2 regions of the Gracilibacillus salinarum genome follow, and region 1 is predicted to be linked to the other one. Evidence: riboswitches for the same ligand, from Rfam matches in the RefSeq annotation. Region 1 holds a riboswitch; the other holds the start of a gene.

Region 1 (16,268 bases):
TCGGTATGAAATTGTAATAAGCAGCGAAAAGCACGAATGGATTGATGCAGAAGAAGTTAGCAGCGGGGAATACAAAGGAACCTTTGCCTTTCCTGAAGCAGGCACATATGATATGACTGTTCACGTCAATGATGAGGACGGACTGCATGAACACACAGAAACAGAAGTGGAAGTAAGCGAATAATACAGAATCAGTAATTATCTGGCAAAAAAGGTTCCGTTCAGCTATCGACGAAGAGGAACCTTTTTTATAAGTAAAGAAAGTATATATGTACAGTCATAGAAGTAATCATGCTAAATAGGAAAGTAGATTCTATAAACTAAGCATTACTAGCCAAGCATCCATATTGAGATTTTTTATGTGATAGAATACCGCTCCGGCCGACCACTTCGCGTCCTGCGGGGCACGGCTGAAGCTAGGCTACTACACGAATCACTTCTCTGCTGCCTTGCACCGAGGAAGCCTACTTCGAAGCGTTACTAGAAGACGCAGGTGCAGACGTTGTGGATCTTCACCGCCTGCCTGTCCCGCGGGAGTCTACGTGGTTGGCCTCCGCTAGGATGTGGACTCTACAACTTTTGTAAGTGATAGCATATTGATCACTCATCACTATATATAACAAGAACTGAATAAATAATAACACATAATGCCTAGAACCACTGCTTTTAGCTGTTCCATACGTTGTAGCACTTCCTTAAGCGTAGGAAATAGGCGGAGACTCCCGTGGGATCAGCGCGAGCTGAAGATCCACTTAGTCTGTGCCTGTGTCTGCAAGTATCACTTCGAAGTGATCTTCCTCGGCACAAGGCAGCAAAGATGCTGTTCAAGTAGTAGCCTAGCTGAAGCCGTGCCCCACAGGACGCGGAGCCTATTTCCGGAGCTTTGCAACGCAGTTAAAATATTTCAAAATGACCGTGCTGCTAAGCAGTTGACATAATCCATATTATAGGAAGTTGTTTATTAATGAAGTCAATTAGGACCGGGCGGTTTATGCCCGGTTTTTCTTATCTTACTTAATAAAACGAATAACTAAAGGTATAGCGTATTTTTCTCCATTATATGCTTTAATAAGCGCGATAATTGTTAACACAAAAGCGGCAATTCCGATAAGAGGAAGAAGCGCTACCCCTATCACTACAAAAACTAATAAGCCACTAATAATCCCATAAATAGAAAATGAAATAAAGAAGTTAAAATATTCTTTCCCATGATAGTCAATAAAATCAGATTCATCTCGCTTCACCAGCCAGATAATTAATGGTCCGAGAACTGCGGTAAAGAAACTAAGTAAATAGATTAACATGGCAAACAATCGTTCATCATTACTGCTCAATTCCTTTCACCTCCTCTTTTATTGATCTATAAGCTGTATTATATCTATTATTAGATTATTTTTTTTATACCGTATATAATATGAGGAAACTAACATAAATGAGGTAATTATATGCAACAATATGACGTTATCGGGATCGGCCTTGGCCCGTACAATCTCGGACTTGCAACATTAACGACAGAACGATCAGATTTAAAGACAATATTCTTTGATCAGAATGGTGAGTTTGCTTGGCACCCAGGAATGTTAATCAACGGTACAGATTTACAGGTGTCCTTTCTGGCTGATTTAGTGACGTTGGCAAATCCCACTAGTAAGTATACGTTCTTAAACTATTTACATGAACAAAACCGTTTATATAAATTTTTCTTTTTTCATAAATTTGAGATGCCTCGTAAGGAATATGCGGATTATTTAAAATGGGTGGCAACTCAGCTGCCAAACTGTCATTTCCAATCCGAAATAATAGATGTGATCGATCATGGCGATCATTACGAAGTGGTTGTGAATCACTGGGGCAACAACAGACAAAATCATACTATGCGAAGCATGTTGTGATGGGAACAGGTGCCGAACCTGTTATACCTGTTGATCTTGATCAGATAGAAATAGAAAAAGCGTATCACTCCAGTCAGTATCTCTATCACAAAGAGCACACCATCAAAGCGAAGCATATTACAGTGGTTGGTTCGGGACAAAGTGCATCAGAAATTTTTTACGATTTATTAAAGCTGCAGGACCATTTTGATTATCATTTGTCATGGTATACACGTTCACCTGGTTTTCTTCAGCTCGATAATTCGAAGCTTGGGCAGGAAGTATTCACTCCTGACTATGTCGATTATTTTCATCATCTTTCCTATAAAGAGCGTGTGGATTCGCTGGATCATCTTGGAACATTGCGAAAAGGAATTGATGGTGAAACATTACATAAGATTCATGAATTATTGTATCACCGCTCTGTCGGTAACAAGAAATTACCTGTCACTATACAACCGTTAACGGAAGTTCAGAATGTAGAAAATGAAGGATTCGGTGTAAAAGTGAAAGCTCATCATTGGCAAAAGGATCAATCATTTACATTTTCTACAGAAAAATTAATTTTAGCCACCGGCTATAAACCGAATATTCCTGACTGGTTTTACAAAAGATTTGGAGAAAAAGTTATCTGGGAAGATGATAAACGCTATAAAGTAAACCAGCAATTTAAGCTTGCCTTCAAAGATGAACACCAACGTGATCATCATTTTTATACGTTAACGAATTTAGAACATTCCCACGGTACTGGTGCGACAAATTTGGGTCTGGCAGTCGATCGAAATATCCAAATCATCAATGAGATAGCTGGTAAAACCATATATCCACAGCAGAGAGGTACGACCTTTACCGATTTCGATCCCGCTAATTGAAAAAGTGCCTGAATGCATTGCATTCAGGCACTTCTTTTGTTTCCATTCTGCTCGTCTTTACGGTCGTATAGTTGAATTGTGCTCTTTTCAGACGTTTAAGATTTTTCCAACTGCCCTCTCGATTGAAGTTGGACTACCTTCAGACGTTCACAGCTTTTTCAATGGACCTTCCGCTTTAAGTAGCACTATCTGATATCACTTCCACATACTATCTAAACACCTCTTCTATTCCCCCACACTAGTGCATGAAGTTGGGGAAGGACACGAACACGATTTAGCCGGTCGTTTGTCATCACCTGATCGATTAGCCATTGATAGCTCTTTAGCAGACGATTGGCAACCTGATCAACCCCCGCTTCCTCTACATCTTCATTTCCTACCTGCAAATAAAAAGGAATCGAAGAATAACATTGATGCACTTCTTCAGCAAAACGCAAATCCGTTTGATCAAAAACAACTACCTTCAAGCTGGTATGACTGAGACGATGGTGTTGATTTAATCGTAGAATAATGTCATCTAATACAGTCCAATTCGTCTCCATTTTCGAGCTTGGCGGCTTGGGACTGATCGTTAAATCATCTATTTTGACAAACCAATCCTGCCAGCGGCTGCCTTGGGTTTCAAGCGCCACCTCTATCTTATTTTCATGAAGAAGATCGACTAGACCATCTATACTTTTTAATAACGCAGGGTTCCCCCCTGAGATCGTGACATGGTCAAACGTGTTGTTGCCTAACTCTTTCAATCGTTGAACAATGGCATCTGCTGTCATCAGGTTTATGTCCTCTTTTGCACTGCCGTCCCAAGTAAATTTTGAATCACACCAGGCACAACTATAATCACAACCGGCGGTCCGGACGAACATTGTCTTCCTGCCAACAACCATCCCTTCCCCTTGAATCGTTGGACCAAAAATTTCGAGGACAGGTATTTTATTCACTTATCATCCACTCCCGTCTAGCTTCTGCATAGCTTGTTGGCGTTTCAAATAAACGAACAAATTCTACTCTGCACTCGTTAGCATCATCGGCCAATGCTTCTTCCATTTTTTCGAATATCCAGACTACCATGTTCTCGGCTGTAGTATTCATCTTTGGTAAGGTTTCATTTAAGTAACGATGATCTAGAAAAACTTCTATTTGTTCCTTCCACATTTTCTTTATATCACCAAAATCTATGACAATACCAATTTCATTGACATAGCCACTTATACCAAAAATCACTTTATATGTATGTCCATGTAAATTTTTGCATTTACCTTCATAGCAATGGAGATGATGAGCAGCGTCAAATGTGAATTCTTTGCTAACCATCACGCGTTTACGATGATATTTTAATTGTTCTCGCTTAATATCTTGATCTATTTTCTGTAATTCTTCTACAATTCGAAATCCAAACATTTATTTATTCACTCCATCTGTCGATTGCAAATATTTATCTAAACCTCTCTGTCTTAATTGACAGGCTGGACATTCACCACAGCCACTGCCTTTAATACCATTATAGCAAGTTAATGTTCTTTCACGGATATATTCCAATACATGTAATTGATCGGCCAGCTCCCATGTTGCTGCCTTATCGAGCCACATTAACGGCGTATGGATGACAAATTGATCATCCATCGATAAGTTAAGTGTTACATTTAAAGACTTCACAAAGACATCACGACAGTCCGGATATCCGCTGAAATCTGTCTCACAAACCCCTGTCACAATATGCTTAGCATCTATCTGTTTAGCAAGAATCGCGGCAAAGGATAAAAATAACAGGTTACGACCAGGTACAAACGTATTCGGCAAATCTTCTCCCGTCTCATTGGAAACCTCTATTTCATTTCTCGTAAGTGCATTAGGTGCTAATTGATTGAGTAACGCCATGTCTAAGACATGATGTGTTAAACCTTGCTCGTTAGCAATCTCTTTCGCAATCTCTATTTCAGCATGATGTCGCTGTTGGTAATCAAAAGTAACCAACTCCACATGATCAAATTGTTTCATAGCCCAAAACAAACAAGTTGTACTATCTTGTCCCCCACTGAACACAACTACTGCTCGATTATTTTTTTCCATAAAAAAATCCCCTTTCTATTAAAAGAGAGAATAATACACCCCTAAACAATAAAAAAATCATACCTAAGGCAGGTATGATTCTCCTTAGTTTTTTATAGAGGGTGTAGCTAGAACCTCTCCTGAATCCTCAGATTTCTATAGTATTTAGTAATTAGTATAACATAGAAAAATAATTGACACATTACATAAGATAAAATCGTTTAATAGCACTTTGTACACTATTCACTTTTCGAATGGATGAGAACCCTTCATACCCATTGACCATTTGGACTTGGTTTGGAGATAAACCTGAGATCACCGGCTCAGGACCTAAAAGCTCCACCATTTGAATAAAGTCGGTCAGTTTCCGCAGCCCTTCAGCTTCCATTTCATCGACCGCAGTAAAATCTATGAGCAAGTGTTGATAATCTGATTGGTTTAGCTGTTGTAATAACCTGTCAGTCAGTACTTCCAGCTTTTCCTCTGTTAAATCTCCGAATAGCGGGATAAAGGCCAATCGTTCACTAAGCATAATTAACGGACCTGACAAATGATTGACCCGTTTCTGACTAGATTCTAATGCCTCTTTTTTGTTGAGAAGATCTATATTTGTCTGATCTAATCGTCCTCGGAGATCACTTAGTTGTTCTGCTAATTTTTCAATATGATGATTCACTGGCTGACAGATAATTTGACCAGTTCCGTCCATCCAACTAATCGATACATCAAATGCAGCGAATGGATTTCCTTTTGTTTTGAGGTTCAATTCCACACTCTCTATTTCTGCCGTAGGAGACAAAAAACGTTCCGCCTTTTCTTTACTACCCACGTCTACCAAAGATAAAAAATGATCACTATGAATAAAGATATCTTTTGCCTTTTGGGAAAGATCTAATATTGTATAATGCTGATCAATTTCGAAATAAGGTAATGGTAATGTCTTAACTTGCCCCACCTATATCTACTCCTTTGTCTACACGGTCCAGCCAGTGGATGAAATCACGAATACTTGTACTAACATGTATCTTTTTTTTGTTAACATGTTGTTTTACATCGAGTATATTCGTTACTCTTCCTCCAACCACAATCTCCGGTTGAAAAGAGAGGCTTTGAAAAGCATCTACATATTTTACCAGGGTGGGTATTCGGTGAACAATAGCTGCAGACATACCAATTACATCTGGTTGCCACTCGGCCGCACTTTTTAACACATGTTGTAATGGAAGGTTTGCGCCAAATTGCCGGACATCCCATCCTTGATTCCTGGCTACTGCCGCTATCATCTTCATTCCTAACGCATGCTGTTCTTCTTCGATACAGAAAAGCATCATCTTTCTGTCTTTCTTTGAAATCCCTTGTGGTTTTCGCTGATGAATATATTGTGTTAAAGCATACTCACAAACACTGGTAGCCAAATGCTCATCTGCTACTGTTATTTTATTCTGCTGCCAAAGTTCTCCAATATATTGCATAGCAGGTGTAACCAAGTCAGCAAATACATCGATCACATCCGACTGTTGCGCGAAAAGATAGTCACACGCACTATTGTCGTCACCATCTAACAGCAACTTGGCGAATTGTTGATAATCCTGCATGTGATCCTCCTCTTTAGTTACTTTCTCTTAATGTCTCGATTGCCTTTTCTAAACATAATTCATAGAACGTTAATTGATGATTGCCCATCCACTGTCTCAACACCTCGAAATTAAATTCGATATGTTCCGTTGACATACCTCTGGCAACTAATAATTCTTTCAGCCAATTTGTATAATCAATGAATATCATATGATTATTCAGTTGAAATGCCGTATCCAGGTGTTCTAAATGGTGCATATTATCTTCTCTGCACCTTTCCACCCCTGCTTCTCCATACTGTTCAATTAGATTCGGGTAAGCTTGATAAATCTTTTCAACAGCGTCTTCGATTATTAATCGTTTATCAATTAGATCTCCACTCATTGTGCTACCACCTTATATTTATATACTTTCGGAACAATATTCGCTAATTCCTTATCGGGATATTTCTTCTCAAGATCATGAATTCGCTGATATTCTTCGCTGGTAACCCAGTCAAGGTATGCTTGTTTCGATTCCCAGCTTATTTGCACTGTCAGTTCACCAGGCTTGCGATCATTTTGCAATAGCTGAAAATCTATAAAACCTGGCCACTTATCTACCATTCTCGAACGCTTCTTATATATGTGAATAACTTCATCTGCTTTTTCGGCAGGTACATCAAAAATGGAATGTACAATATACATAATTCGACTCCTTCTATAAAACTCACTACAATGTTACCATTTTATCATCCGAGAACGATGATTACTAGTTAAGCAATCCAACCAAATGTTACCGCTTACCTTTTTTTGCGTTTTTTGATTTGACTTTTACCTCGAATTATATTATATTACTAAAGGCGAATGTTTGAGTAATGACAATAATTAAAGTTCGCCTTTAGGAGTGAATTACATGGAAAATGTATTTGATTACGAAGATATTCAACTAATTCCCGCAAAATGTATCGTGAACAGCAGAAGTGAATGTGATACTTCTGTTCAATTTGGAAAACATACATTCCGTTTACCAGTTGTCCCTGCAAATATGCAAACCATTATTGATGAAAACATTGCACTATATCTAGCAGAGAATGGTTACTTCTATATCATGCATCGATTTGAACCTGAAACAAGAAAAGCTTTCATTCAAAAGATGCAAGAGAAAAACTTAATCAGTTCCATTAGTGTTGGTGTGAAAGAAGAAGAATATAGTTTTATTGAAGAATTAGCAAACGAATCCTTGATTCCTGATTATATAACAATTGATATTGCTCACGGTCATTCGAACGCCGTGATTAACATGATACAGCATATTAAAAAACACGTACCTGACAGCTTTGTCATTGCTGGAAATGTTGGTACACCTGAAGCTGTTCGTGAATTAGAAAATGCTGGTGCTGATGCAACGAAAGTTGGTATTGGACCAGGTAAAGTATGTATTACCAAGGTAAAAACAGGCTTCGGTACAGGTGGATGGCAGCTGGCAGCCCTAAGATGGTGTGCAAAAGCAGCAACAAAACCCATTATCGCTGATGGCGGTATTCGTACACACGGTGATATTGCCAAATCTGTTCGTTTTGGAGCTTCTATGGTTATGATTGGTTCATTATTCGCTGGTCATGAAGAATCACCTGGTATTACGGTCGAACAAGATGGTAAACTCTTCAAAGAATATTTCGGTTCCGCTTCTGAATTTCAAAAAGGTGAAAAGAAAAACGTCGAAGGTAAAAAAATCGTAGTTGCATATAAAGGAAATTTACAGGACACCTTAACAGAAATGGAACAAGACCTGCAATCTTCTATTTCCTACGCAGGTGGAACTTCACTTAAAGCGATCGGAACTGTTGATTACGTTGTTGTGAAGAACTCCATTTTCAATGGGGATTGAGTCGAATAACAAAGCTATTTAGTTCAATTAAAGCCGAGCATAACGCGATGGATGTTATATTCGGCTTTTTTATGGAAAATGGTAATAGTATAGAACGGTTATAGATACCGTTCCAAAGGCACCAATTGTACAAACCATTCATAGCAGCAGAGCGCTTATCCTTTCTGACAAAAACAACTCAAGCTTGTTAACCTGAGGTTAGTTTCACATTCTGACCTTCTCTATTCAAAACATGATGAAGACAATACACAAGACATCCATTCATTACTCTAGTATGATAATTGTATAAAAAAAGTTAGGGGACATACTATGAAATTAATCGCAACAGACTTAGATGGAACGTTACTGAATGATCTACATGAAATTAGCAAAGAAAACATCGAAGCAATTCAATTGGCAAAAGAAAATGGTGTAGAAGTTATTGTCGCCACCGGAAGATCTTATAATGCAGCCAAGAAACCGTTAGAAAGCGCCGGCCTGTCATGTCCAATCATTTGTCTTAACGGGGCCAAGGTGCATAACAAAGCTGGGGAAGTTCTATCAACTGCCCCATTAGATAAAGGGATTTGCAAGGTCATTCAACAAGCCTGCGAAGCTCAAGGTATTTATTTTGAAGTATTTACGAATCAGGGGGGATTCTCTAAAAGCCGTGATCAATTCATTGAAGTTATGGTGGATATTAACAAATCTGCATTCCCTAACCTTGATACCGACGCATTACGAAAGCGTGCGACAGACCGCTTTCAAGAAGAAGAGATGATCATGACAGATGATTTTGAAACATTGTTTAATCGTTCTGACATAGAGATTTATAAAGTTTTAGCTTTCTCATTAGAACAAAAGAATTTAGATAAAGTGGCAAATCAATTACAAGGGGAACAGACACTTACCATTACTTCCTCAGGCCACTCCAACTTGGAATTTAACGATGTCAACGCCCAAAAAGGATTAGCCTTACAAACCTACGCTGAACAGATAAACGTTGATTTGGAGGAGATAATGGCTATCGGGGATAATTATAATGATTTGTCCATGCTAAAGATGGCTGGTCGTGGTGTAGCGATGGGCAATGCTGATGATGACATAAAAAAAGCTTGCACACATACAACCAAATCTAATCTGGAAAATGGCGTCGGCTTTGCTATAAAAGAAATGCTTGCTGAACAGTGAAGGACAAAGTCAGATTTTAAATATATGGATTATGTAAAGTAGATCGGTCTTATCGTGGTGATGTTGATAGATATCATCTGCATAGTAAAGCTCCGAAAATATACTCCGCGTCCTGCGGGGTAGTTTGACGGATCGGTACCCAGCACATGATACAAACACTACACAGTTAACATACTCCATATTAAGGGAACGTAACTTCATGTTCCAGATAAATCCTGTTGTGACGACACTTATATTTTCTCGACTGATGATAAAAAGCTGAACCAAATCAATGGTTCAGCTTCTTCTTTATTGTATATCATATCCTTGTTCTTCAATGGCATCTTCCATGGCTTCTACACTTACCTCTTTTTCATCAAAAGATACGTCCACTGTCCCTTTATCAAGGTCAACCTCTGCTGTGGTAATACCTTTTAATTCCGTTAAAGCCCCTTCCACAGAAGCTTTACAATGACCACATGTCATTCCTTGTACTTGCAATGTTGTTTGTTCCATTAATTATCTCTCCTTATTACGAAATTAAATTTTTACTCGTTTTAGTCGAAGTGCATTCGTCACTACACTGACGGAACTGAATGCCATGGCTGCGCCTGCAATCCATGGCGCTAAAATGCCAGCAGCTGCAATCGGTATCCCGGCACTGTTGTAGGCAAATGCCCAAAATAGATTTTGCTTTATGTTGCGAATCGTTGCATGGCTCAGATGAACAGCTTTTGGAAGTAATAATAAGTCACCGCCAAGGATGGTAACATCTGCAGCTTCTATCGCGACTTCAGTACCTGTTCCAATTGCAATACCGATGTCCGCAACTACTAATGCAGGTGCATCATTTATACCGTCCCCTACCATTGCAACGGATTTACCTGATAACTGTACTTCTTTCACTTTCTCAGCCTTTTGCTCAGGTAAGACTTCTGCAAATACGTGCTCAATGCCAAGCTGATCAGCAATTGCCTTAGCTGTCGTCTGATTATCACCTGTAAGCATCATGACTTCTAATCCTTGTGCATGCAGACTGTCAATCGCTTCTGACGCCGAGTCTTTTACTGTATCAGCAACAGCGATTACGCCTGTTAAGGAACCATTAATTGCAATGAGCATCGCCGTTTTTCCATTGGTTTCATATTTCTTTACAGTATCGTCCAACGAATCAATCGGAATACCATTTTCCTCTAACCATTTTCGATTTCCTGCCAATATTTTTTTCGTTTCTATTTCCGCTTGGATACCTCTTCCTGGTATCGCCTCAAAAGAATCCAGCTCAGATAAGGTTACATTTTGCTGGTTGGCATAACTTACTATTGCCTCTGCTAAAGGATGTTCAGAGTAATATTCCGCACTTGCCAATAATTGCAATGTTTGGCGATCACCTTGATAATCCGTCACTTCAGGTCGGCCATTGGTTAACGTACCTGTCTTATCAAATATAATTGCATCCAGTTGATGCGTTCGTTCCAGATGCTCTCCACCTTTAAAGAGAATTCCAAGCTCTGCTGCTTTTCCTGTCCCTACCATAATAGAAGTTGGCGTGGCTAAACCTAATGCACATGGACAAGCAATCACCAGTACCGCAATCATTGCCAGTAATGCTGGTTCTGTCTCACCCGGCGTAATAAATAGTAACCAAATGCCTAATGTCACGATAGCGATAGCCACGACGATTTGAACAAAGTAACCTGCAATCACATCGGCCAACCTTTGTATTGGTGCTTTTGATCCCTGGGCATCTTCCACTACTTTAATGATGGAGGCTAACGCTGTGTCTTTCCCCACTTTTGTTGCCTCGATCGAAATCGATCCATGCTTATTAATGGTAGATCCGATCACGTTATCTGCACCGCTTTTTTCTACTGGAATCGACTCACCAGTTATCATCGACTCATCGATAGATGTATGCCCTTTGATAATGGTACCGTCCACAGGTATTTTTTCGCCTGGTTTCACGACGATATGATCCCCAACCACTACTTCACTGACTGAAATCATTTGTTCTTTATTTCCTCTAATAACTCTTGCTTCCTTTGCCTGCAATTCCAGCAAGGATTTAAGAGCAGTCGTCGTCTTGCTCTTTGCCGCTGTTTCTAAGTATTTCCCTAATAGAATTAAGGTAATAATCACGGCACTCGTTTCAAAGTAAAGATGTGGTTCATATTGTGAGTTTCTCAACGTCTGTATGGTTTCATACAAACTGTAAAAATAGGCTACGCTTGTTCCCAATGCCACCAGCACATCCATGTTCGCCGTTTTATTACGAAGATTTTTATAGGCTCCTCGATAAAAACGCCAGCCTATGAAAAATTGGACAGGAGTGGCAAGGACTAATTGAAACCATGGATTCATTAATATACCTGGTAAAGGTATATTAAATAAATGAACCAGCATCGTCGCGAATAGTGGCAAAGTCAATACAGCAGATAAAATTAATGTCATTTTTAATCGTTGTTGCGCTTTTTCTTTCTGCGAGTTTTGGTCATAATTGGTCTCTTTTAGATTTGCGTCATATCCTAGTTTCTGAATCCGACTGATCATATGAGCTGCATCCGTAACCGAAGGCTGGTATAGTACAGATGCACTTTCTGTTGCTAAATTGACTGTTGCTTTTTGAATACCTTGCTGTTTATTTAATACTTTCTCAATTCGATTGGCACATGCTGCACATGTCATGCCTTCAACTGCCAGATCTACCTGTTCCCACTTAACTCCATAACCTATTTTTTCGATTCTTGCTTGTATATCCTCGAAGCTAACTGTTTCAGGATTATAAGAAACGGCTGCTTGCTCCGTTGTCAAATTGACTTGAGCCTCTACTGTTTCCATTTTATTGAGTACTTTTTCAATTCGATTGGAGCAAGCCGCACATGTCATTCCAGTTATTGCGAAACGGAGCTCTTGTTTGTCAGACATGAACTTATCCCCCCCCTATTTAGAAAATTGCTTCATAACATCCATCAGTTCTTCAATCGTTTGATCGCCTTCACCAGAAAGTATGGCATCGCTGACACAATGTTTGATATGTCGTTCTGTGATCGAGAACCCAACCTTTTTTAGTGCAGCGTTGATTGCACTTATTTGCACGAGAATATCTACACAATAGCGATCCTCGTCGATCATTTTTTGTATACCCCTAACTTGTCCTTCTATACGTTTCAAACGGTTCACTACCGCTTGCTTTTCATCTTTAGTCCTTGGTTTGCTTGGGTGCTGATGCAACGAATCTGCCATATACTCACATCCTTTGCGTTTATATTTATACTATACCCCCCTAATGTATTATTAGTCAAGTAAACAGTTTCTATATGGTTGGTTAGTGCTTTAATACTTCCTATAATATGGATTATGTAAAAAAAAGCTGTATTGCAGAATGGTCATTTTGATATTTTTTATCTGCTTAGCAAAGCTCCGGAAATATGCTCCGCGTCCTGTGGGCACGGCTTCAGCTAAATTTTGCAAGAAAATTCTTTTCTTACAAAATTGGATCTTCAGCTCGCGCTGATTCCACGGGAGTCTCCGCATATTTCCTACGCTTAAGGAAGTGCTACAACGCAGGGAACAGCTAAAAGCAGTGGTTCTAGGCATTATGTTATTATTCATTCAATTCCTGTTATATATAGTGATGAGTGATCAATATGCTATCTCTTACAAACGTTGTGGAGTAACACTTCTAGCGCAGGCCAACCACGGAGACTCCCGCGGGACAGGCAGGTGCTGGAGATCCACAACGTCTGCACCTGCGTCTACTGGTAACGCTTCGAAGTAGGCTTTCTCGGTGCAAGGCAGCAATGAAGTAACGCAAGTAGTAGCCTAGCTTCAGCCGTGCCCCGCAGGACGCGGAGTGGTTGGATGGAGCGGTATCCTAGCACATTAAATATCTCAATATGGATGCTCGGCTAGCTATGGCTGACGTAATCCATATTATAGGAATTCAACTTCATGCTCAATATGATTACTACTGTGACTGCTCTTTATACATTTTCGCTAATAAAAAAACTTGGTAAAATACCAAGTTTTTCGTTTGGATTTGATGGTCTTCATGAAACTGGTTCGATTAATGCATGATCATTATTTCTCGGATTATTGACTCGCTTTGAGACAGGATGTGCTGCCATTTTTGAAGTTTCGAATGGCTGTAATAAGCTCTTCAAATAGTTTTTATCCTCGACACGGGGGTTAAGCCAGTCGTTCCTTGCCTGCTCCTCCAAGATTACTGGCATTCGGTGATGCAGGGAGTCCATTAATGCATTCGGCTTTGTCGTCAATATCGTACAAGTTACTAACGTTTGGTCTTGTTGCTGCCATCTGTCCCACAGCCCGGCAAAAGTAAACAAGCCTCCGTCATTAACTGTAATTCGATAAGGTTGTTTTTCTCCCCCGTCTTTTTTCCATTCGTAGAAACTATCCGCAACAATTAAACAACGCCTTCGAGTTAATAATCGATTAAATGAAGGTTTTTCATCTACACTTTCACTTCTTGCATTAATCATTTTGCTTCCAATCTTCGGATCTTTCGACCAGCTCGGAATTAACCCCCACTGTAAGTATCCTGCTTTATTTCCCTGATTTGTACCAACCAGTGCTAATACTTGCTGAGTTGGTGCAATGTTATAGCTTGGGATATAATCAGACAGTTCAATACCTAATTCACTCTCAATTACTTCCTTTGATGTCTCCAAAGTGAATCTGCCACACATCTGGATCACTTCCTTTTCCAATTATTAAATCACTATGCTACACTTAGCAACGAGGTGAGTCGTATGTTTGAACTTTTAAAAAACGAACAAGATATTAACCATTTCTTACAAAATGAAGACTTATTTTTTCTATACATCTCGAAATACAATTGCAGTGTCTGCCACAGCTTACTGCCTCAATTAGAACCAATAATGGAAAGATACCCTCGCATAGTGTCACGCCAAGTTATCGTGGATGAAATACCTGCCCTCGCAAGTAAGTTCTCCATATTTACCGCTCCCGTATTATTATTATTCGTGAACGGAAAAGAATACTTGCGTGAGGCAAGATTTGTACACCTTGATCAATTCCAGTCTAAATTAGATAAAGTGACACTTCAATTCAGTGGAGGGTTTTGACCCACGCTGATTGCTAGCGAAACTTATCAGGAAGTTATCGTCCGTTTTCTCCACTTAGTATCTTATTTATCTTTAGAATCTTGGAGTGGGGTATTACAGACGGTTAGCGTCGTGATAAAGTGTATCAAAACTTTTAAGCATTTCCAAGGAAATAATTTCAGCTGTATAGGTAAAAATACTCATTTAAACGGATGTATGTTTTACTTTTGCAGAGAACGGTTAGAGCACTAGTACAACTTAACAAAATTAAAGGAGAGTGCTCGAAAGATGGACATCAATAAAGAGATCAAAAAATTAGAAAATATTTATTTAGAAAAACCACACCGTGTATTTACGATGTATTTAAATACAGATCCTTCCGACCCTGATCAGCAAGGTGGCGAATGGAAGATACATTTAAAAAATGGCTTAAATAGTTTTGAGAATTATTTACAAGAAGATGGCGATTCTGATGAGAAAAGAAATTATTGGGCAGTGAAGGAAAAAGTAGAACGATTCATGCATGATAATGAACAGGATTTGGCCAAAAGTGTAGTAATTATCGCTACTGGAGATGAATCAGTCTGGTTCGCTCAGAAATTCCAAATGCCAGTAAAAACAGAGTTCAGCTGGGAAGAACAGCCGAAATTAGATCAATTAAAAGAAATGTATAACCAGTTCCCTGAAACTGGCACTATCTTAACACAAATGCAGTCTATAAAAATCCTAGATACAGAACTAGGTACATTAAAGGATACGAAGTTATATGAACTAGATTTAGATACTGAAGATTGGCGAGAACATACCGGACCACATGCCGCAGGTGCATCCATGGGGTCGGGTGGTAAGAATAACCAGCAGGAACAATTCGAATCACGCTTTGAAGCCAACCGATATCGCTGGTATAAGAGCATTGGTTCAACACTGGACAAGGTAGCCAAAAATCGCAACTGGCAAAATATCTTTATCGTTGGTAAAAAAGAAGAAGCTGATGATCTAATTGAGAATATGAGCAAAGAAGTTACGGATGTTGTGCCGAAAAACTTGTTAGAACACGAAGAAATGAAAGTTATTAATGAAGTGGTATTATAAAGAAAAAATCGAGCAGTTATTGCTCGATTTTTTTAGTACATGCATTTTATAAGTGAAGTAGCGTAACGCGATAAGAATGCGAGGCTCTATACTCGCTAAAAGGCAAGGCGAATGCTGAGTTTTTCTAATGTGGATAATAATCTTCCTGTTCTACATCTAACATAATAAGGCCATTACCTTCCACTCTTTTACTGTATCGCAGGGACATCGTCGATTTTACTAATTGTGCGTATATTTCTGGTTCTGAGAGCGCCCGTCCAAATTCATTTTCCATCTGTTCAATCAATAGTGCAGCTGCACCTGCTACATGCGGGGACGCCATTGAGGTTCCAGATAGAGCTGCGTATTTATCATCTAAATACGTCGAGACAATATCTACACCAGGAGCAACAAGATCTATTTGGTCATTAGTATTCGTAAATCCTGCCATATTTGCATTACAATCTACCGCACCTACTTGCACTACTTCACTATAATAACCGGGATATACTTTTTCATCGGTTCTAACGTAACCATCTCCCTCATTACCTGCAGCACAAATAACCATAATATTATTAGCAACTGCTCTTCGAATGGAAAGATACAATCTAGCATCTTTGACTGTTGTACCCGATGACAGAGAAATAATACGAACTTTTTCATTTCTCGGACCACGCCAATGAATCGCATATTCTATCGCATTGACCATGTCATCCAGCCTGCCA
Region 2 (16,268 bases), 1.5 Mb from region 1:
AAAGAGCCTATTGCTCGTTTACCTTCGTATTTTTCAAATAATTGATCCAAACTTTTTAACATGATTATTCCCCTCTCTACATGTTTCCCCTTATGGTATCTTTTGTAAGTTTCATAAGATCATCCGATTTTTGCAAATATACTTGAACAGCTTCCCTATCTCCCGCTTTAGAAGCTTCTTTTCGTTTCATGTTGTAAAGTTTCACTAAATCGGTAAAAGCTTTTCCTAAGGCTTTATTTTGATCAATACTTTTCTCATAATACGTAATCGCATGATCGTAATCTTCCATTTCAAAATATAAACTGCCTAACATATTTAAAATAGGAATCTCATCTTCCTTTTCAGCATTCTCCAGTTTCGATAAATATTCTTCTATTTGTTCTGAGAGATGCTCTTTTTTCACTTCCTGCTGCATTTCTGACTTTGCATCTTTTTCTTTCCTTTTCCTTTTAAAAAATAGCATCGTGTCTCTCCTTTAGGCAAATAAATTCATGATCGGATGAATCAACCATTCAAATAATAGACCAGCTGTTACAGTATCCACATCGGTTGCCGTTGTATTGACAAACCCCAAACTATTAAAATGAGGTACGAGTAGTGCTGGCAGTAACGTAATAAAGAATCCATGCGCAATACCACCGATTAATACGCCTCGCTTTCCTCCGACGGCATTCATAAAGATTCCTGCTGTTCCACCAGCAAAGAAATTGGTCAGCATCCCAGGTAAGATCATAGCCAATCCAAACCATGGAAGCACAAACATCGCGATGACTGTACCTATTGTTGTCGTAATGAACCCTGCCGTTACTGCATTTGGGGCATATGGAAACAATACGGGACAATCTAATGCCGGCTTTGCATCTGGTACGACTTTTAATGCGATCCCTCTAAATGCTGGTACAATTTCAGCTAATAATAAGCGAACACCAGAAAGTAATACGTAAACACCGACAACAAATTGAACCGCTTGTAAGAAGGCATACACGATATAATTGACATCCCCAGATAACTCTGTTCCGAATTCAGCTCCGGCAAAGATGGAGGTAACAACGTATAACGGGACCATCACAATCGCTACAGAAAGATACGTATCAGATAGGAATCCTAACCCTTTTGGAAATTTAATATTTTCAGTAGAGTCTGAATTTTTCCCGGTCATTTTTGCGATTCCTGCTGCGAACATATAGCCAATCGTACAAAAGTGACCAAGTGCAATATCATCTGTTCCCGTAATTTTCTTCACAATCGGCTGGGCAATAGCGGGCATCGCTACGGCAAAAATACCACCTACTAAACCTCCGGCAAGAATTAATCCTATTCCACTAAGGCCTGCTGCACTTCCAAATACCGTGGTCATCGTAGCCATCCACAACAACGCCTGACCTGTTAGAAAAATGTATTTCCATCTTGTTAATCTAGCTAATAGAATGTTAAAAATAAATATGGCCAGGAAAGTTAATGCAATTTGATTTGCTAAGCCTAAATCATTCATTGCTTGCCCATTTATGGCTTCAATAGATGGAACAATCCCTTCCATTCCAAAGCCTTCAGAGAAGATGTCGCCAAAATATAGTAACGAGCCAACAATGATCGAGGACCCCGCAGATAAAACCAGAAAGCCTAACATCGTCTTGAAACTGCCTGACATCACTTCACCAAAAGGCTTACGCTGTAATAAAAGTCCAGCAAACGCAATTAATGCGATGGTGATGGAAGCTTGTGTTAAGATACTGTTGATAATAAAATCAATGACTGCCATTATGATAACCCCCTTTATTTATAACGCTCCTTTTGCCTTTAAAACGGGAACTAGTTTTTCCTCAATTTCCTTTTTGTCTACTAGACGATCTAAGAAAATCAGGTCCATCGGAAGATCGTATCTTTGAAATTGTGATTCGAAATTTTTACCTGAAATAATAATGTCAGCTCTTGTCCCGGCAGCAGATGAAATATCAGAGTGGTCCACTGATGCCTTCACACCAATATCCTGGAGGACACTCTCCACACTCATCTGACAAGCAAAACTGCTGCCTAATCCTGCTCCACATACGACTAATATTTGTAACATGCGCTCACCTCCTTTAATAGATTACCTTGTTATATTGTTTAGCTATTTCCATCGTTTGGGGATGCAGACTATTATATTGTTTTCTTAAGTGCTGAAAGGGGAGTGCTTGAATTCGGTCATTCCCTACACCGACCATTACACCAAATTGGTTATCGCTCACACACTGCGCCACTTTTGCTCCGATTTTTGCGGCAATGGATGCGTCCTTAAATGTTGGTCGACCTGCTCTAATATAAAAACCTGCAATTGATTTTCTCACTCTGATCCCCGTCCCTTCTTCGATAGCTGCTGCAATTTCAAAAGATACCCCTTGATTGCCAGATTGATAGTTTTTATCTTCATAGGCAGATTCTGAACATACAATGACTAATGATTGCTTTTGTTTTAATTTTTCCTTTACCACTTTGGTGATTGCACGCTTTTGGGTTACATATTCTGGTACGATTGCTAGATCACCCGCACCTGCGACGGTACTTTCCAAGGCAAGGTTGCCTGAGTTACCACCTAACACTTCGACCATAAATATCCTTCCTGGCATGTTAGCAGCTGTATCATGCAGTCCATATAAAAGATCCATTAATTTATTTAGCGCCGTGTCAAAGCCAATGCTGTAATCGCTACCAATTACGTCATTATCTACCGTCATCGGTATAAAGATCGTATTCGTCCCTTCTTTATGAAGTAATTGTGCTGCTTTTTGTGAACCATTGCCACCACATACGGTCAAACATTCAAAACCTTCTGCCTTCAATTTTCGGTGCAGTTTATCTCTTCCCTCTTGCGTATAGGGAAGATCACTTCTACCTGTTTGCACATAATGAATACCAGCAAGTGATTTATTCTCTACAAACTGTGGTGTTAAATGAATAGGTTCATTGATGGAAATACCATTGTATCCACCGGAAAAGCCATATAAATCGATGTGTGGATGGTTTGCCATCATCTCTATTGTTGCATTGATACCAGCCCCATCCCCACCACTTGTAATAAGGGCGACTTTTTTCATGAGACACCATCTCCTATCAAATCATTTAAGTCGGCTAGTGAATTCATCGTGGATATTGTATCGATCAAGCCATTTTCTACGATCTTGACAATTATTTTAATAATCTCTAAATGCTGCTCATCGTCTGTTGCTGAGAAACTAATCATGATTTTGACAGGCGCTGCCGTGTCCTTAAAATATACTGGCGTTTTCAACGTTATTAAACTCATCCCCACCTTTAATGCTCCGTTTTCTGGTCTGGTATGAGGGATGGCAATACCGGGAGATATGACAATATATGGTCCGAATTCTTTTACATTATTAATGACTTCTGCTGCATAATGCTGCGTTACAAGGCCATTCTTCCTTAACAATGCAACACTTTTGTATATCGCATCCTTCCAATCCTTTACCTCCACATTAAATTGAACATTATCCTCGGTGAAATAAGTTTCTGTCATAAGCTTTTCTCCTTGTATTTGCTTAAATTTCTAATAAAATCCTCGTAATTATAGTTAGATATTAATTTAGTGATGCCAAATTCTTCTATTAAGAAATGGTAAAGCTGCTTAAAGATGACTTCCCATGTCTTTTGTTTTTCCTTCGGGACGCTTAATACGATGATGACCTGTACTTTTTCTCGATCCCAAACAATTGGTTTATTTAAAATACAGACAGCAATGCTCGTTTCAGACATATTATTTTCTAATGGGTGTGGAATCGCTAGCAGATTACTCAGTTCTGTCGATGCCATTCTTTCCCTTTCATATACTGATCGTTTGGTAGATTCATCGATGTATTCTTTTGTGTACATTAGATCTGTCATATAGTCCAAGACATCTTCTTTCGTTTGCAGCTCCAAATTTTTAACAAACAGGTCTCTTTTGAATATATTGCTAAACTCCGTAACATCTGATTCGAGTTTATCTTCCATTACTTTGCGTTTAATAAGAGATAGATCGGTATAACTTAGAATAGGACTAACGGTAAAAATTTTATCCGATTCTATGTCAATTGGAACAGTGGAGACGACTATATCTACACGTTCCAATAAGGATATCTCAAATTCTGATAAACTGATCGTTTCTACTACGCTTACTTGCTTTCCATAGTTATTAAGTAATTTTTCTCTAATTAAGGAAGCAGTAGCAACGCCGGAACCACAAACGATCATGATTTTTTTGACCTTTTGATTGTTTAAACCTTTTTTCTCCAAAGCCAACCCAAAATGAATAGCTAGAAACCCTATTTCATTTTCATCTATTATTAAATTGGTCAGTTCACTGATTTTATTGCTTGCTATAGCGGCAAGCTGAAATGCAAGCGGATAGTTATTCTTGATACTGTTCAGCACTTCATTTCGAATATTCATTTGATACTCGATTCTCTTTAAAGAAATACTTAGGTGGATAATTAACCCTTCTATCAGCTTTTGATCCCCACTCAATTGAATGGATGTTTTCTTATTAATTTCCTCGAGCACTGCTGCTAGCATGCCTTCCATTCTTTTGTATTCTTGGTCATCAATGTCTTTGCTATAGAACCTGCTGCTTGCAAGAAGATGTTGTGTAATATAAAAGATTTCCGGCTCGATGTTGATGCCTAATGTCACCCTTATTTCTTGTATAATGTCATGGGCAACCTTGTATTCTTTGGTAGCCTTTAAATTTTCTGTGATCTTCATCTGATAATCTAATAGTCTATTGTTTAGATATCGTCTTATCGTTATTTCGATATGAATAATCAGATTTTCGAGCGCAACATCCGTTAGTTTCAATTGATTTTTTAACAATACTTGCAAGATAATATCTTTTAATTGCTTTATTTCATTATCAGGAAATAGTTCATTATAAACACCGATGCTTTGATGATTGAACAGATATTGGGAAATGCAAAACCTTATTTTATCTTCATTACCTGTAACTTTTATTCCATTAAATCTATCCGTAACAAGCGCTAGTCCATATCGGGAGATTTTCTCTTTTACTGATGAAAGATAACTTTTTAATGCAGAAAGACTGATAAATAACTCTTCAGCTAATTCTTCCTGATAAATACTTGTATCTGTCAGACAATTCATTAAGATGCTTCTAATAATTTGTTCCTCGACATCATTCCCTTCTGATCTGTGCATGTTTACCGTTGCTTGGTTCTGAATGATTGTGATGTGATTGGCATATAACTTTTGAAAAGCTTCCCCCTTGCTTATCTCCAGCTCGTATCCTTTTCCTTTGTGTGACACAATCTCTGCACCATGCTTCGATAAGATTGCATTCATTTTTTTAATGTCATTTCTGATAGTTCGTGTGGTAACCTCTAACAGCAGGGAAAGACTCTTACCCGTCTGCACCCCCTTACTACTGTGTAACAAATGAAGAATTTCTACCTCTCTTTTACTTTGTAGCTTCATTTTCATTTGCTCCTTTCTGCTTTTAGTATAAGTAAGTGCTTACATTTTATTAAGTTATACTTTTTCCTCTTTAGCGGAAACCTTACTTATTCCCATTATAAGCTCTGTGTAAATGAACATTTAATTATTTATTTGTTGTTTTATTTAATTTTATTAAAAATAACTTTAACTTTGTTTAATTATATGTTAAATTATAACAAGATAAAATAAAGGAGGTAATATATGGATGAGAAAGAATTTCCAAATTGGCTGTTAGCCCTGGAAAAAGAAGATCTGGAATTTATTAAGAATTTTGTAGTTAATTCAGGCTCCCTTAAAGAGATATCGAACATATATGACGTATCTTATCCAACCGTGAGGATCAAATTAAATCGGTTAATTGAAAAAATAAAAGCGAATGATGCAGAAGAAAAAGAAGCATTCATTTCTTTCATCAAGACCTTGTCCATCGATGACCGAATCAGTGTGGAAGATGCCAAGCTGATCATTGAGAAATACAAAACAATGGAAAGGGGGAATCAAGATGAATGATCTTTATCCTGTATTCATTATAGTAGCAATACTGGCGCTTCAATATTACCTTGCCACAAGGGGTAATCCATACTTAGGCTTCATTGCTCCCTTCTTGTTTTTAGGATGGATACTTTGGCGGTATACAACCAATGACATTGATAACATCGTGACCTGTATCATTATAGTGCCGATTGGCTGGTTGATTCTGTACGCTGAATGGAAGAGTGGCCGCAAGTATTTGGAAGAGAAAACGGAAAAAGAATTAGCAAAAATGAAAATGCATGATATAAATTAGAGGAGGAAACTTCACATGGTACATATTTTATGGCGGGAATTCACAGATTCCTTTAAAAGCATTCGATCGATTCTCATTATCCTGTTTGTAACGTTTATTTCCTATCAATCAGCTGTTTTTTTGGCAGATAATCCGTTATTAGCAGAAGAAATCGTTACATACGGCGGTGATCAGGGATCCGTTTATACACTGGCTATTTCCTTTATTGTACTCATGTTCGGCTTTTTGTTTGTGTTTGCCATTTCGCATGATGTCATCAATAAAGAAATCGAAATGCGGACCATCCGCTTACTTGTGAACAAAATCCCAAGATGGCAGATCATGATCGGGAAATTCTTTGGGATCTTACTGTTTTGGATTGTGACCATCTCCATTTCATACGCTATCCTGCTTGCCATTTCCGGAGAATGGAGCTTTCTCGATTACTTCAGCACTCTGCTTTTTTTGTTCTATGCCATTGGCTTAGTTCTGTTCATTTCCACCGTTATTCCTAAGACTAAACTGACAATGTTTCTGGGGATTCTGCTTGGACTTGCCCTCCCTATCGTGGGATTTATCAGCGTCCTCTCTGAAAAATGGTACTTGATACCGTTCAAGTATCTGCTGCCTTATTATTATGTAGAAGATAACTCGGCTAAACTGCTCGTGCCGCTGCTGATCGGCGTTGTCTATCTAGGTGTAAGTATCCTCATTATGAGACGGAGGGATCTGTAAATGAATGAAGTGATGAACGTAACCAATCTGACCAAACGATTCGGTGCAACAGAAGTGCTGAGTGGGATAGATTTAACGATTTATGAAGGGGAAGTATTTGGTTTTATCGGTCATAACGGGGCTGGTAAATCGACTTTTATCAATACAATAACTGGGATCATCAATAAAAGCAGTGGTTCTTTCAAGATGTTAGGTGCTTCTGACCAAGATCTTGATCAGGTAAAAGCAAAAATTGGCGTTATGCCCGATATTTCGAATTTATATGATCAAATGCGTGGGATTCAGTTCTTAAGCTATATGGGAAAACTGGCTGGGGATCACCGCAGCAAGCAGGAGTACGCGGCTCTAATGAAAGATGTCGGATTAGAAGGTGCCGAGAAGAAAAAAATAAAATCCTATTCATTTGGGATGAAAAAGAAAATTAGTATTGCCCAGGCCCTTTTAGGCAATCCGAGCTTCATTATCCTGGATGAACCAACATCAGGTCTAGACCCGGAATCAGCGATTAACATTCGCAAGTTGATTGCCGATTTACAGCAGCAAGGAAAAACGATTCTGCTCACCTCTCATAACTTGGACGAGATTGATAAAGTCAGTGACCGTGTCGGTATCATCAGTAACGGAAAAATAACGAGGCTTGGCACACCTGCTGAATTGAAAGTGAACAAAGTGAATGAAATCAGTGTCGCGATTCGGACAGCGCCTGCTTTAACCTCAGATAAATTAACAGAGCTATCAGCAGCGTGGGATTTTAATGTGACATTTGTTGCATCGAAAAAACCCTACACCGTCGTCCATGTTAGCAGTGAGGATGACCTGCCCCGATTATCGCAGCAATTGATGCAATCCGGCTTTCAATTATACGAAATCAGCATGGAACAACAGTCACTCGAGGAAGTGTTTATTAATAGTAAGTAAGTTTTGCGATCGAACTGTGGCAGATGATTTTGCCACAGTTCTTTTGTGTTGGGGTGATTGGGGGCTATCGGACATTGGGGCGCTTCTCCTCCAGGATTTTGTCCGTTTGAACCGCAATCCTCCTCCCCAATCAATAAAAAAGAAGCTATCCTCCCAAGAAAATAGCTTCTTCCTTCTTATTCTACCGCTACTCGTTTTTGTTTCACCAGATAGACCTGATTCAACACCAATGCACCAAGCAGCTGGATCATCGTTTTTGCGATGATCTGTCCCAGGATCGCGGCTGGTACGGCTTCCCATGGCAACATGCCTGCTCCGATTGGGCTTAAACCGATAAGCACGAAGACGACAGAGTCGAGAAAACCTCCCGCTAATCCACTGTAAAAAACGCGCCAGGCGATTGGCAGTTTTAGACGGGTGTATATTTCGGTATCGGCGGATTCGGACAGGATAAAGGAAAGTGCGGATGCTGCCACGATCATCAAGGTATCCCCGAGTAAAAAGGAAACGAATGCTGATAAAATCAGTGCTGTCAGAATGAAGGCATAGGTTTTGCCACGTCCATATTTATTTTGTACCAAATCACGAAAAATGAAGGTTGCCCCAATAAAAAGCGTCCCCATCGGAATAAGGAAAATCCCTATTTGTAATGGCATAAAAGCCGCTGTGACCACATTGGCAGTGACAATGGAAATTAAATATAAAAATACTCTTAACATAAGATGACACCTCTTCTATAGTTGTTCACGGAAGAGGTGTCATAGCAACGAAAAAAAACCACATCCAATGGACATGGTTGATCCATAGTTTTTTATAGAGGGTATCAGCTATGAACCTCTTCCGCACAGGTATTTATTTCTTTCTTATCATAATGGAGAAGCTCTCCGTTGTCAATTGCATTTTTTTTAAATCGTATGTTTTAATTTTACCATTTGAGAGAATATAGAAAATATAATCTTAACTACAGGAGGACTACCATTGACAGACGCGCAACGTTTTAAAACAGGAGAAAAAGCACCTGAAGCAGGCATATACAAAGTTGAAAAATTAACAAGTGATTATCAAAGTGAGGATTACTTCAACGATACCACGATCGAATTAGCAGAAGGGGAAACATTTCCACCTGCACCTGCCGAGGATGAAAGTGCCTGGTGGGTTCGAGTTCCACAAGAATAGCTCTAACGCAAGCGCGCAACTCTTTTATGTGACAGTTGCGCGTTTTTCTTCACAGCCCTTTAATAGACAATCGCCTTTTCCTCTTCTATACTTTACAACAGATACCGCAATGAATTTCTGGAGTGAAACATATGAAAAAATATCTAATCTATTTGCTCGTGCTCGTCAGTTTTGTTGCTTCGATTATCTTCGTCAACAACAATCACGAGCTCTATGACCGCACGATCGTCCAAGTAACGGATGTTACCGAATCCGATAAATCAGAAGTAAAAGACCAGAACGATAACGAAGATTATATGGTGACGCAGCAAATTACTGCCCGCATTTTGAATGGGGCGGACAAGGGCGAGACCATGGAAGTTGAAAATCAATATTCGGGATCACAGTCGATCCATTTTCGTTTGAAAGAGGGAACCGAATTCTTTCTTGCTAATGACGGAGAAAGTGTGGGAACGATTAAACGGGACAAATACTTACTTTTTGTAGCATGGTTATTTGTGCTTGTTTTGTTATGGGTTGGGCGCAAGCAAGGGGCCTGGTCTGTTGTCAGTCTTGCTGTTAATGCTGTGATATTGTCTGTAGCATTGGATATTTACATACGAAATTCTGATAACAGCTTACTGATCATTTGTTGCATCAGTATCATTCTTTTTACGATATTGTCGTTAATTATGGCGAGTGGCTGGAACGAGAAAACACTGACCGCGATTATCGCGACGCTGATTGCCACGTTCGCATCGTTACTGATTGCCTATCTGGCGCTTCTGGTCACTGACGAGCAGGGACTTCGCTATGAAGAAATGTCCTTTTTGACCAGAAATCCTCATCTCATTTTCATGGGTGGATTGCTGATCGGATCGCTTGGTGCTGTAATGGATGTCGCGATCACGATGACATCGTCTATGTTCGAATTATTTGATAAAAACAATAAGATCAAAATAAGTACGTTAAGGCAATCAGGGCTGGAGATTGGAAAAGATATTATGGGTACGATGACGAATATCTTGTTTTTTGCTTACGTAAGTGGAACCATCCCAGCATTATTATTATATTTCATGAATGCCATGCCACTTGGATTCACGCTATCGATGAATCTTTCGCTTGAATTGGCAAGGGCATTGGCGGGAGGAATCGGGATTGTGATAACCATTCCGATTACACTCTACATTTCTATTTTCTTTATTAAAAGAAAGCAGGCGAGACAATGAATGCATTAGTTTTATTAGCAGCAATTCTTTTTATACTGATGGCCGTTGTCGGTGGAAAAGAGGGAATCAAGTCATTTATCGCGATTCTGATCAATTTTGTTGTCGTGATTGGAACGGTCCTGATGATGAACGACCCAAATGCCAATCCAATTGTGCTCACACTGGTGGCTTGTGGCATCATCAGCGCTGTCAGTCTTTTCTATATCAATGAAATCAACAGCAAAACAAAGATGGCTTTCCTGGCGACGATCTTGACGACATTGGCACTGTTATTCTTTATCTTCATCATCACCGAAAAGTCGATGATTCAAGGCTTCAGTGAAGAGGAATCCGACAGCCTGGTGACGTTCTCGGTCTATATCGGCATTGATTTTATCAAAGTGGCTACTTCCGTGATCATTATGAGTACGATCGGGGCCATTGTCGATGCCGCGATTTCGATCACGTCACCGATGCAGGAAATTCGCGAACAAAATCCGGATATTTCACGGAAAGATCTATTTAAGTCAGGCATGCGCATTGGGCGAGATATCCTCGGCACCAGCAGTAACACGCTGTTCTTCGCCTTTTTCGGCGGTTATATGGGACTGATTATCTGGTTCAAGGACTTGTCCTATTCCATGGGAGAGATTGTTAATTCCAAAGTGTTCAGCGGTGAGATGATCACGATTTTGACCGCAGGAATGGGGGTTGCACTGGTAATTCCAATCGCCGCAGCGGTGACGGCTTATTATTTAGTGAGGGAGAAGTAAAATGCTTATTTTACTTCTTTTTTGTTGGTGAAATAGGTGTTGCTCGTTACTCCTTGCTTGACGAAATGCTTCAGTAACTGGCGTTTACATCTATCTTCAGAAATGCCTTTCCCACACCATTCTGCAATTCCTTTTGTTGTTAATTTTTCATTTGGGAATAAAAGATGGAATGCTTCAATATTTCTAATTATCGATGCATCTGCTTTTTCATATACGTGACACTCGTTACAAATAATGATTCGCCCCTCTACGTAAGTGGACATTGAACCGCATTGACAACATGGTATACCTTTTTCTAATTCGTCAAAGGTATATGTAGTACTCACAGGCAACTCTTGCGAATGAGAAGCTAGAAGTGTATTAACTACATTTTGTCCATTTTTACTGCTATGCGAATTTTCATTTAACCGAGAAATTAATGTTCGTATGTTTGCATGGAATAAAATTTTTTGTGATAGAGGGGTTTGGTAAACGATGCATTCGGGGTGAATAAAAACTATATATGACTTGATCGTTATATCAAAACCTTTCAAGTGAAGATATCTGCGGAACAACGAGGTTGCACGATCGCGCTGGTAGATTGGATTTTCGATCTCAATATTAGGAAGCTTAAAGAGGATTTCATTATCAAAATAATATTGGCCCAGGAAATTTTTTATTTCGAAAAGGTAAATAGTATCGTTTGTTATTACAGTGGAGTCAATCTGGAAGTTTTTATTATTATTTTTCAAGCGCAAATCATTTATCACCGTTAAGTTATTTCCATAATTTCTAACAATCGAATCAAATTGTAATTCGCCTTCAAACCCACGCGATAAATTTTGATACCGTTTGAACTCCTCTGAACTCAACTTCTTGCGCCTTGAAAGCAGTTCTAACATAACTAACTCATTGGGCATTTGCCTCTCCTTGACAATCATCATTTATTCCTCCAATTCAAATTTTTTTCACATATTATAATATACTATATTTTCCAATGGAATCATAGGGATATATGCTACGATTAATTAGAAATGGAAGATAGAGAATTAAAAACTGCTTCGTTTGGTATGAACTGACTGCTACAGGAGATGGGACATCGAGTGAAGCTACTTTCTTTAGCTCTGATAACCGTGTGTTTAGTGTTTTTTCTGCTACTGGTTTTTCTTATGGTTGAACTTGCATCATCTTCGGTTGTTTGCTCTCTTCTAACATCCTCTTCCTCCTGAACTTCCACCATCATCAAGCGTTTGCTCTGATCCATAACCCTCTTAACCTCCCCCTACAAAATCCCCCCACCCAACACCATCAAAACATTAAAAAACCCATGCCAGATTACCGCTGGCAGGATGCTTTTGGCGTTAATGGTGATGGCGCTGAAGAAGAAGCCGCCTATGCTGAAGGCTAAGCAGCTCAGCCAGGACATACCGAGCAAGGCATGTTGCAGTCCGAATCCGATACTTGTCAGCAGCACGGCCCAGCGTGTACCGAAGCTCGTCACGAAGCGACTCAGCAGGGCTCCCCTCCAGATGATTTCTTCCAACAAAGCATTCACCAAGGAGAAGCTCAGCGTGAACGCCACTATTTCCCAGGAAAAGTGAACGTTTTGCAAAAGAATAAAAGGCAGCAAAAAAGCAAGCCCGCTTATCAGCAAGGCAATAAAGAGATAACTGCGTACAGTCGTTTCACGGAACCCTGCCCAAATCAAAGGAACCCATACCGACGCTTGCCATAGTGGTCTTTTCAAAAAACTCCTTAAAGGACGCGTCACCGTAGCCATGCTCAGTACGACGACAACCAGCGAAAATCTTTGCAGCAAAATTCGCACTTCAGCGATGGAGATGTCAGCAATCAAGTGAACATGTATAGTGTGATACAGATAAAATCCCAGTCCGAAGCTTGCCACCGTTACGGCAAACCCCCTCATCGTTTTATCAAAAGAGCACGCACCTGCAGCTAACGCCCACAAACCGATCAGCCATCCATAATCCACAACAAGAACGAGGAAAAAGGTCGAAAATATTAGTAACGCGATCAGTTTTCGCCATAAGGTTTCTGCCATCTGTATTCATCCCTATCGGTAAATATTCTGGTATAATGCTTTTCGCCGTTCTTTCTTCATCGTCTTATATATATTAAGTTCTTTCCTTACGCTTTTTCGTTGATCGTTTTTCTTTTGTTCTTTCCGATAATCACCAATATCCGCTCTTTTCTTCAATATTTCCACTGTTGAACTAATCCTATCTTCAACCGGTCTCCTCTCAACAAAGGTTCCAAGAGAAGATGCCATCTGATTTGAATCTACTTTCCTGATAGTGTCGTCCATGACTCGAACCTCCTTACAAAATTCATTTTATTCCTATATATATGTCATCGCACATTATCCGTGTAGACTGTAGTGGATTTTATAGAATGCAAGTCTATGACCTATAGAATCTCGGAACGCTCGTCATATACTGAATTAGTCTACAAAAGTAGGAGTGAATAATAGATGAAACACAATCACATGGATATTCCCGAATGGATCTTATTTATTCTTGGTATGACGTTGTGCGGTGTACTATTGTTTGTGCTTACTGCCGGAGTTGGCGTGGCATTATTGGCATTCTGGGAGGGGGAGAATTAATTGGCTAGAAAGAAAAATCCGGCGTTTTCGAAAATGTTGAAGAAATTCCATCAAGGTGCCAGGATTTTTGCAGAAGCGTATATAAGAGCGGTCAAAAATGGCGCAGCAGTTGCGGAAGAAGAAGTTCTGGCTATTGCAAAAGATCGAGAACAGCCGGTTGAATTCATGGCAAAAAAATTATTCAGTGCCATCATGCTTGGTGTACTCCATGCAGCAGAGCAAATGATACAATTCGGCATCGCGATGATCGAAGACTCGAAGCATAAGAATAAATCATAATATGTAAAAAAACAGCCTCTGACTGACTCGAAGGTATACTTTGAGCCAGTCATTGCTTAGTCATTTAATTTCTCTTTATTTATTTCTTGTTCTAAACGATGCTCAATCAAATTTGGATGATAATATTCAATCATTTCGATGCCTGGTTCACTACCAAAATACATGTTGTACCTTTTGTATGGTACCTTATCCTCGGTGTCCCTGAAACGAAGCGAAACCGGCTTCTGGAATACATCTCGTGCATCCGCTTTATTGAGAAACCCTCCATCTTCTACCTTACGAAAGGAGCGCAAGCCGAGGGAATTCATCGCTTTACCGATGCCTTCCTGTCGATTTGCCATACTCTCAAATAATTCTGCAGGCACATGCTCGGCATGAACTAGTGCGATGTTGTGTGAGACAATAAAACCACTCTTCTCTCCAATTAATACGGATTCACGTATATAATACGTCTCTTTCACTTTTTCCTGCTGAATCACTTCTACGACTATCTTCTCGTTAACCAATACTTCCAGTAAGTCGGTAGTCCGGCCGTCTGTTACTAACAGTAGATCGAGTAATAAGCCCTGTAATAATTGGCATGCTTCCTTATCAAATGGGGAATCTATCATACTCTCACCTCCATTAAAGCCATTTTGCCAGTGCCAGGCTTAATGTGGCGGACTATTGGTACCATCCTGAGTCGGTAAGGCTATCCCAAAATGCTTGAAACTCCTCCATATTCAATTGCTGTTCCTTATCAGAAAGTGCATGGGAAGGGTCTGGATGAATCTCGACCATCACCCCGTCTGCACCAGCTGCCAGAGCTGCTTTCGCACATGGTAAGAAAATATCCTTTCTGCCTGTGGCGTGACTGACATCCACGAACACCGGAAGATGTGTCTCTTGTTTCAAAATCGGGACAGCTGATATATCCAGTGTATTACGCGTTGCTGTTTCAAACGTGCGAATGCCACGTTCGATTAACATGACCTGGTCATTGCCATGATGCAATAGATATTCAGCTGCATAAATAAATTCATTAATTGTTGCAGAGAGTCCGCGCTTTAGTAAGACTGGCTTACCGGATTCCCCGATCGCTTTTAATAAATCGAAGTTTTGCATATTACGTGCACCAATCTGGAAGATATCAATATAAGGCGCTGCAATCTCGATTTGGCTCGGTGTCATGATTTCGCTAATCGTTACTAATTCATGATCGTCCGCTACCTCTTTCATTAATTTTAGACCATCTTCTCCTAATCCTTGAAAACTGTAAGGAGAAGATCTTGGTTTGAATGCTCCGCCACGCATGACCGATACGCCCGCTTTTTTTAATGTGGATGCTACCTGTTCGAGCTGCTCTTTGGATTCAACCGAGCATGGCCCCGCAATCAACGTATGGCTTTTGCCTCCAATTTCGGTCTGCTTCACCTTAATCACGGTATCTTCACTCTTATGGTCACGGCTCACGAGCAATGCTGATTTCTTTTGTTTGTCACTCAAGGCTAACCATCCTTTCTTTTTTGGATATAGACCGGTTTTGTCGATGGTGTATTATCGATCAGTCTGGCACGATCGAGCAGGCGCGCGATCTCCACGGTGACTGGTACTTGCAGTTGAGAGGATAGCTGAGAGGGGATGTCATCCTCCGGCCATTGATCTGCCTGGTCTGAATCAAGTAATACGTGTAATCCATCTTCCTGCTCTATTACTTTCCATCCTGTCGGAACCGGGGACAGTGAATAAATCGCTTCCTGCAAATCACTCGCTTCTATTACTTGGTCACGACAATAGATACGCTCTCGGCTGCGACCGTAATGCGTCAGCTTCGCGCCGGATCGACCACACGGACAGCTGACATGCTCCACCGCAATAATATCTTCATTAAAATAACGCAAAAGCGGTGAGGCCTGATGTGTTAACGTGGTAATCGTCGCGAAGCCCTTTTTCCCTTGTGGCACGGACTCTGTTCCGTCTTCCGATACTACCTCTACAAGAAAATCTTCCTCAACAATATGCATAACGCCATGCTCACACATTGTTGCAATATTAGCTGTTTCCGTGGAACCGTACATATTAAAAACAGGAACACCCCACAACTTTTCGATATGCTTCCTTCGCTGCTCGCTCATCAATTCACCTGCTACACAGATCGCGCGCAACGATGGTAAGTCTTTAATTGGATCTGCTCCTTCTAAACGTGCAGCCTCCGCTAACAGCTCCATTTCCCGTGGCAAACCTGCCAGAACGGTAACAGAAAGCTTTCTGATCAGGCTGATGACGCGCGGATAAGGCGTGACGACCGTACGTCCACTGGCAGGTACTACACCTGCGCCTGTCTGCCAAGCTGCCTGCTGCATAAG

The links. A riboswitch is a leader RNA that binds a small molecule or an ion and turns the genes downstream of it on or off. The one in region 1 is predicted to bind preQ1.
Region 2: it holds a riboswitch for preQ1, as region 1 does, so the genes downstream of both, MUN87_RS12880 (VUT family protein) here and queC (7-cyano-7-deazaguanine synthase QueC) in region 1, are expected to answer to the same signal.

The regions. Positions count from the first base shown of each region.
Region 1 is NZ_CP095071.1:1,219,829-1,236,096, forward strand. Features, by position in the region: gene MUN87_RS05950 (FixH family protein) at 1-184, shown strand, start outside; gene MUN87_RS05955 (DUF4870 domain-containing protein) at 1,011-1,334, opposite strand; partial or broken gene MUN87_RS05960 (lysine N(6)-hydroxylase/L-ornithine N(5)-oxygenase family protein) at 1,446-2,743, shown strand; gene queE (7-carboxy-7-deazaguanine synthase QueE) at 2,956-3,684, opposite strand; gene queD (6-carboxytetrahydropterin synthase QueD) at 3,677-4,144, opposite strand; gene queC (7-cyano-7-deazaguanine synthase QueC) at 4,145-4,813, opposite strand; PreQ1 riboswitch class I at 4,892-4,936, opposite strand; gene MUN87_RS05980 (STAS domain-containing protein) at 4,995-5,747, opposite strand; gene MUN87_RS05985 (cobalamin B12-binding domain-containing protein) at 5,734-6,387, opposite strand; gene MUN87_RS05990 (globin family protein) at 6,401-6,751, opposite strand; gene MUN87_RS05995 (antibiotic biosynthesis monooxygenase family protein) at 6,748-7,053, opposite strand; gene guaC (GMP reductase) at 7,262-8,236, shown strand; gene MUN87_RS06005 (Cof-type HAD-IIB family hydrolase) at 8,546-9,406, shown strand; gene copZ (copper chaperone CopZ) at 9,695-9,901, opposite strand; gene MUN87_RS06015 (heavy metal translocating P-type ATPase) at 9,926-12,310, opposite strand; gene MUN87_RS06020 (metal-sensing transcriptional repressor) at 12,326-12,628, opposite strand; gene MUN87_RS06025 (SOS response-associated peptidase) at 13,435-14,094, opposite strand; gene MUN87_RS06030 (thioredoxin family protein) at 14,158-14,493, shown strand; gene MUN87_RS06035 (VLRF1 family aeRF1-type release factor) at 14,761-15,564, shown strand; gene MUN87_RS06040 (S8 family peptidase) at 15,689-16,268, opposite strand, start outside.
Region 2 is NZ_CP095071.1:2,767,870-2,784,137, forward strand. Features, by position in the region: gene MUN87_RS12825 (class II fructose-bisphosphate aldolase) at 1-62, opposite strand, end outside; gene MUN87_RS12830 (tetratricopeptide repeat protein) at 77-463, opposite strand; gene MUN87_RS12835 (PTS sugar transporter subunit IIC) at 476-1,759, opposite strand; gene MUN87_RS12840 (PTS sugar transporter subunit IIB) at 1,778-2,068, opposite strand; gene MUN87_RS12845 (6-phosphofructokinase) at 2,082-3,074, opposite strand; gene MUN87_RS12850 (PTS sugar transporter subunit IIA) at 3,071-3,514, opposite strand; gene MUN87_RS12855 (BglG family transcription antiterminator) at 3,511-5,463, opposite strand; gene MUN87_RS12860 (DUF2089 family protein) at 5,686-5,994, shown strand; gene MUN87_RS12865 (hypothetical protein) at 5,987-6,271, shown strand; gene MUN87_RS12870 (ABC transporter permease) at 6,287-6,985, shown strand; gene MUN87_RS12875 (ABC transporter ATP-binding protein) at 6,986-7,903, shown strand; gene MUN87_RS12880 (VUT family protein) at 8,080-8,622, opposite strand; PreQ1 riboswitch class I at 8,701-8,747, opposite strand; gene MUN87_RS12885 (YjzC family protein) at 8,882-9,079, shown strand; gene MUN87_RS12890 (YibE/F family protein) at 9,211-10,287, shown strand; gene MUN87_RS12895 (YibE/F family protein) at 10,284-11,039, shown strand; gene MUN87_RS12900 (nuclease-related domain-containing protein) at 11,045-11,962, opposite strand; gene MUN87_RS12905 (hypothetical protein) at 12,043-12,282, opposite strand; gene MUN87_RS12910 (CPBP family intramembrane glutamic endopeptidase) at 12,301-13,080, opposite strand; gene MUN87_RS12915 (hypothetical protein) at 13,093-13,344, opposite strand; gene MUN87_RS22310 (hypothetical protein) at 13,510-13,644, shown strand; gene MUN87_RS12920 (hypothetical protein) at 13,645-13,923, shown strand; gene MUN87_RS12925 (4-hydroxybenzoate synthetase) at 13,980-14,534, opposite strand; partial or broken gene MUN87_RS12930 (bifunctional 3-deoxy-7-phosphoheptulonate synthase/chorismate mutase) at 14,587-15,414, opposite strand; gene MUN87_RS12935 (phenylacetate--CoA ligase family protein) at 15,411-16,268, opposite strand, start outside.